Thermoleptolyngbya sichuanensis A183: one gene and its partner. The protein of the gene in region 1 interacts with the protein of each later gene in a pairwise test. Links are inferred from orthologs where the notes say so. Each region holds a gene or a part of one and is shown in the gene's direction. Other genes may lie near its edges.

What was found.
Region 2: the proteins of HPC62_RS15080 (region 1) and HPC62_RS06980 interact in binary tests that used the Escherichia coli proteins (3 or more experiments, as listed by UniProt). The link is inferred for Thermoleptolyngbya sichuanensis A183 from one-to-one orthologs.

Annotation. Positions count from the first base shown.
Region 1 is NZ_CP053661.1:3,613,668-3,616,848, forward strand. The notes cover bases 150-3,012. They hold HPC62_RS15080 (FtsW/RodA/SpoVE family cell cycle protein), read left to right. Parts: upstream 150-926; coding sequence 927-2,099; downstream 2,100-3,012. Other genes in these bases: HPC62_RS15075 (ABC-F family ATP-binding cassette domain-containing protein), read right to left, coding at 150-553. Also shown: more of HPC62_RS15075, read right to left, coding at 1-149; HPC62_RS15085 (DUF4382 domain-containing protein), read left to right, coding at 3,149-3,181.
Region 2 is NZ_CP053661.1:1,653,262-1,656,534, reverse strand. What follows is about bases 183-3,137. They hold HPC62_RS06980 (peptidoglycan D,D-transpeptidase FtsI family protein), read left to right. Parts: upstream 183-490; coding sequence 491-2,785; downstream 2,786-3,137. Other genes in these bases: HPC62_RS06975 (ABC transporter substrate-binding protein), read right to left, coding at 2,858-3,137; HPC62_RS06985 (hypothetical protein), read left to right, coding at 183-346. Also shown: more of HPC62_RS06985, read left to right, coding at 1-182; more of HPC62_RS06975, read right to left, coding at 3,138-3,273. UniProt on the Escherichia coli protein: Essential cell division protein that catalyzes cross-linking of the peptidoglycan cell wall at the division septum. Required for localization of FtsN.

The DNA of each region.
Region 1 (3,181 bases):
CGTCGATCAGCAGCGCGTCGGGGTCGGAGAGCAGGGCAGTGGCGATCGCAATTCTGCGGCGATATCCACCCGACAGGTCGCCCACCCGCGCCTCAAAGTCCTGAATGCCCAGCTTACTGAGGATCACCTTGGCCTGGGTTTCTAGCTCCCAGGCGTTGGCCATTTCGATTTTCTGCGACACGCTGGATAGTTTCGCCATTAGCACGTCGGGGTCGCCGTGTCCGTGCGCCAGCTTGTCCGACAAATCTTCATACTCGCGCACCAGCGCCATCTGTTCGCCACAGTCTGCAAACACCTGCTCCAGCACCGTGCGATTCTCATCTACGGCGGGCTGCTGCGGTAGGTATACCACCTTTGCGCCGGAGTTGCGCCAGATCTCGCCGCCGTCTGCTGGTTCCAGCCCCGCCAGCATTTTCAGCAGAGTAGACTTGCCCGACCCGTTGGTGCCGATCAGCCCCACCTTATCGCCTTCCTCCAGGCTAAAGCTGGCATCCCGGAGAATTTCCTTGATGCCGAAGTCTTTGCGGAGCGATCGCACATTGAAGATAGCCATCTTGGGAATCCGAGAGTGGGGTCAGCAGGGATTTTGTTTTAACGCACCGGGAAAGTTGCGCTAGGGTTAGAGGCAGTCTGGTTTATGATAGCTGTTTGCTTGCTCCGTCTGGATTCGTGAGCCTGGATTTGTGAGTCTGCGTCTGTGAATCGTTATTTGTGAATTGTTATTTGTGAATCGTTTTACGAGTCGCCGCGATATGAGCCGCCGCGTGAGAAGTATTGGGAAAAGTCGCCGTCCGGTGCAGTCTGCGCCGATGCCCTCGGCTGTGCAGCCAATCATCGAGCCGCCCCAAAAATCGCCGGAGTCGGGCGATCGCCCTTCTGGGTCATCTGCGCTGCCCTGGGAAAGTACGCCAGTCGATACCTGGGCGATGGAGGCGCGGATGTTGCGCTGGCTGACGTTTTTGTGGCTGGGCCTAGGGCTGGCGGTGCTGTTTTCTGCCTCTTATGCGATCGCCGATACCGAGCATGGCAACGGGCTTTATTATATTCAGCGCCAGGTTTTGTATGGGTGCATTGGGCTGCTGGGCTTTAGCCTGTTGGTCAGTACGCCGCTGCGGTTTGTGCTGGGCATGGCGGATCTGCTGATGCTGATCTGCCTGGGGCTGATTCTTCTAACCCTGGTTCCCGGATTTGGCACAACGGTCAACGGCGCGAGTCGCTGGCTGGCGATCGGGCCATTGCCGATTTTGCAGCCGTCGGAATTGATCAAGCCATTTCTGGTGCTGCAAGGGGCGCGGATTTTTGGGCGGTGGGATCGGCTATCGTGGCGGGTGCGGTTTACCTGGCTGGGCATTTTTGTGGTGCTGCTGGCCAGCATCTTGCTCCAGCCCAACCTGAGTACGACGGCGCTGTGCGGAATGCTGCTATGGCTGATGGCGCTGGCGGCTGGGCTGCCCTGGCGATACCTGGGTGGTACGGCGATCGCCGGGCTGAGTGCCGCCGTTCTCAGCGTCAGCCTGCGCGACTATCAGCGCGATCGCATCGTGTCGTTTCTCAATCCCTGGGCAGACCCCGCCCAAAACGGCTACCAGTTGATTCAGAGCTTGCTGGCCGTTGGCTCTGGCGGCCTCACGGGCACGGGCTTTGGGCTGTCGCAGCAAAAGCTGTTTTACCTGCCGATTCACTATACCGACTTTATTTTTGCGGTCTATGCCGAAGAATTTGGTTTTTTGGGCGGGCTATTGCTGCTGCTGCTGCTGGGTTCCTTCGCGGCGCTGGGGCTGCGGGTGGCGCTAAAGGCCAAAAGCCCAATTCATCAACTAGTGGCGATCGGCGTGGTGGTGCTGCTGGTGGGGCAATCGCTGCTGAATATTGGCGTGGCCACAGGAGCGCTGCCCACCACCGGGCTACCGTTTCCCTTCTTTAGCTACGGCGGCAGTTCCGTCATCGCCAGCCTAGTGTCGGCAGCGCTGCTGGTGCGGGTGGCACGGGAAAGCAGCAGCGCTGCGGTGGTGTCGCTGGGCCAGGGGCGCAGGTTTGGGGGCGATCGCTCTGTGTCATCACTACAACCCATCCCAAAGCGCAAACGAAAACCGCTCTGACGCTTTATCAACAGAAATTGCCTGTCTCTCTAAATATCTGTGTGAGATACCTGTGTGAGATACCTATGGTGTGAGGCTATCCTACGATTACCTGTTGCCCATAGGCATTATAACCTCCTGCGTGAATGGGAGGTTTATTATCTTGGAAGAAGGTAGACACACAGGACTCGTGCAAATTCACTGCCTTGTAATCGTGCCATTCACTCGGTTGTCCTTGGGGTGTTCGCAATCGCACTTTACCGCCGTCTACACTCATCTCCTCAACCGTTCCTTCCACTTGCGGCAACTCAAAGGTTTGACAATGCACGAGCCGTTGTTGAGTACTAAGTAGATAGACCAGATTAAAAAACAGATCCTGAACCCTGCGCCGCCCGGTGCGCGGGCAGCGCAGGGTCTTTGGGTTTTATATTTTTAATGTCTACCTACTTGGTTGTTCCTAATACAAAATCTCTATGGTTAAACACTGAAACACCCTACTTGAATGCGTGTAGCGCTTGCATCAGGGATAGACCTCTAAAATCATGATTGATCTTCTCAGTACGTTTATTTGTCGATCAATTTATCTCTTTATCTCTTGCGAAAAGGCTCCGTCTGTACCCTATCCCCCCTAAGGGCATTGAAATCTGGGACACAACCAGATTAACTATGAGTGTTAAAAAGCACGGTTGAAAGAATCGCAAAATCTGAACTTAAACCTGGTTACATTTCAAGGCCGTATAGCTTGACTACATCGCCCGGTTTAGATAGAAAGGGTTTCAGCAATCCGTCGAGGATCTGAAGTGAATCTGAAGATTGATTTCTCCAAGTCTTATTTAAGATACTGTATGGAGGTCGCTACATTCGACAAGAAACTCAAGATTAATTCAAGATTTGGCAAGTATTGTTAGGTACGGTTTTAATGGTGCGTTAAATCATCATAGAAAGAAACTCGAAGAAGTATGTGGAGTATGTGGAAGAGTTACTTAAAACAATCATTCAAATCATCCGTCAAAAGTTCTGGATTTGCGCTGCTGGCAGTTGGTTTACTTTCCGCCTGTTCTGGTAACGACGTGCCTCAGAGTAATGCTCCCCAGGGGCAAACG
Region 2 (3,273 bases), 2.0 Mb from region 1 along the record:
GCTGTTGCGGACGCAGCGGGCCTCGACAGTGATTACCACAGGGCTGGTGACGCTGAGTTTCGCAATGTACGGCTGGACGGTCTATATCCAGCATCTCTGGCGCGGCGAATTTGACCGGATGCAAGCGCTAGAACGACAAGAACGCCAGCTAACGGCAGCCAGCGAAACCCTGCGGCAGCATCTCGCAAACCAGGCTGAGCGCCCCGACTCTGGGCTGATCTTGCCCACGCCCGAAAGCGCGATTTTCCTGCCTGCACCGTCGCCCGCTCCTGCCCAAAGCCCAGTCCAAAGTCCAGCCTCGGAGCCTGCTGCACCCCTGCCCGCAGAAGTGCCAATGGCCTATTAGCCGATATGAGCCAAGGCGACTTGGGTTGGCGCGGGATCGCTGGACAGACTCAGGCTGATGCAATCTGGCTTCCCGTCCCAACAGGGCATTTTCATTTTCAGTGTTTTGTCAGTATTTTTTGGCTCAGTATTTTTTGGCATTGTCATGACCCAATCGGTTCCCCCACCCTCTGGTCTTCGACGATCCCAGCGTGCGGCTGGTAAGCGTTCTTCTAGTCCTGCAAGTAAACCTGCAAAGACGACGGGACGACCAGCTACCAATCCGCCCCGTCGTTCTCCTGCCGTCTCTGTCCGCCGCCTGCTGCGACAGTGGGGGCGATCGCTGAACGCAGCCTGGCAGGTTCTCCATGATCTGGGCGAGGGGCGATTCCCACAGGGATCGCTTCGCAAATCTCCCGGACAAGGGGCAACTCGGTCTGCTGCCCAGCGGACGGCCCGTTCAGTCGTATCGCCTCAGCGGCCGTTGCGGCGTGCATCGCTGGCGGGCCCATCTCTGGCAGGCGCATCTCTGGGGGGTGCATCTCTGGGGGGTGCGTCCCAGGGGCGATCGCCCCGTCAGAGAACACCTGGTCCAGCAAGTCCGGGCCGTTCTGCTCGATTCCCCCAACCCCGTGTGAACCCGTCGGGATCGCGCCCCCAGCGGGGGAAACGGCAGACAGCCCCTCGATCGGCGGTTCGCCCAGCGTCGAAGTCTGTGCGTCTGCATCGGGTCGATCCCGCCAGCCATCCCTCAGCGGCGCGGATGCTATTGGTGTGGGGCGTGTTGACCCTTGGCGCAATCGGGCTGACGGCCAATCTGTTTCGCTTGCAGGTGCTTCAGGCAGATGTCTTGTCCAGCCGCGCCCAAGCTCAGCAGACGGTGAGGTTGCAGCCGATTTTGCCGCGCCGCCCAATTGTCGATCATCAGGGTACGTCGCTGGCGGTGGATCGGCTGGTTTACATGCTCTACGCCCATCCCAAGCTGTTCAAAAAGTCCAAGGATGAGGTGGCCGAGGCGATCGCCCCCATCCTCAACCAGTCCTCGGTAGATTTGGCTAATCTGTTCGACGAGCAGGACAGCGGCATCGAGGTTACCTTCGGACTCTCGGAAGATGCCGCCGACCGGATTCGGGCCCTGCGGCTGGACGGGCTAGAACTGCTTCCCCGACAGCAGCGCTTCTACCCGCAGCAAGACCTACTGGCGGAGGTAGTGGGCTATGTCAATCTAGATCGAGAAGCGCAGGCGGGTGTGGAGTATACCCAGCGGGCGGCCCTGGAGCGGTCGAACCAAGTGGCTCGCTTTTTGCGCCGCGGACAGGATCTCGTTAAGCCTGGCGAAATTCCCAACTATATGCTGAAACAGGACGACCTGCGGCTAAAAATCACGGTTGATCGACGGCTCCAGCAAGCTGCTCGCAAAGCGCTTAAACAAAAAATGGCTGAGTTTAGCGCAAAGCGGGGCGCGGTGCTAGTGATGGAGGTACAGACGGGGGCGCTGCGAGTGATGGCAATAGAGCCATCCTTTGACCCCAACCAGTACTACACCTACCCGATGGATCAGCTCCGCAACTGGCTGCTGACCGATCCCTACGAGCCGGGTTCAACCTTCAAGCCAATCAACGTGGCGATCGCCCTAGAAGCCGGCACCGTCCGCCCCAACGACAGCTTCTATGACGAAGGGCGAATCTACATCGGCCCTTGGCCGATTCAGAACAGCGACGGCGCGGCGCGGGGTTCCCAAACCGTCGGGGAAATCGTCGCCCACTCTAGCAACGTCGGCATGGTGCGAATCATGCAAACGCTGAAGCCAGAGATTTATTACGACTGGCTGGCAAAGATCGAACTGGCCAAGCCCACGGGGATCGATCTGCCGTTTGAAACAGCCGGCCAGGTGAAAAAACGGGATCAGTTCCTAGGCGATCCGGTGGAGGTGGCAGTGACTGCTTTTGGGCAAGGCTTTAGCCTGACCCCGGTGCAACTGCTGCGGCTGCAAGGGGCGATCGCCAACGGCGGTTTCCTGGTCACGCCCCACGTCGTCGAAGGCCTCTTTGACAGCAGCGGCAAGCTCCACTGGCAGCCCCAATACGCGCCGCCCAAGCAGGTTTTCTCGCGTGAAACGGCGCAGGCCGTGCTGGGCATGATGGAAAAGGCCGTCGAAGAAGGCACAGGCACGCCCGCCCAAATTCCTGGCTATCGCATTGCTGGCAAAACGGGGACGGCTCAAAAAGCCAGCGCCACGGGCGGCTACGACAACGTTGCCCGAATCACCAGCTTCGTCAGCCTGTTTCCGGTTGAGGCTCCCCGCTATGCGGTGCTGGTGGTCATCGATGAACCCCAGGGCGACAATGCCTACGGCTCCACCGTTGCCGCGCCCATCGCCCGCGACGTGATGGAAGCGCTGATCCGCATTGACCTGATTTCTCCCAGCAAGGCTCCGGATACGACGGTCGTGGAGCAGTAGCGCAATGTGGAGCAGTAGCGCAATAATGAGTGGCGCAAATGTGAGTGGCGCAAATGGCGCGTCCATTCCCCTTCACGGCTGAGACACGGGATAAAAGCTATACCCAAACTGGGACTGACTGGGGACGATTTCCACGAGCTGCATGGCCTGGTTGCGATCGCCCGATGGTAGGAACCGCACCACACCCGTCGCCCCTTCAATGGTATCAGCGTTGGAGCGCAGAGATTCCGCAATGGCAGCGCGATTGGTTTTGCCAATAGAAATGGCCCTTATAAGGGCGATCGCCGCATCGTAGGCCATAGCGGTGCGCCAGTTCACGTCACCCCCCCAATATTGCCGCGAGGAGCGCACAAAGGGCGCATTGGGGTCTGCCAGCAAGATCCACGGCACGGCGACCACCATGCCCACCGCCGACTCGCCGCCGACCTGCAACACGCGGGGATTGTAAAGGCTATCGCCCCCCAAAATCGGCAGCCGCCGTCGATTAA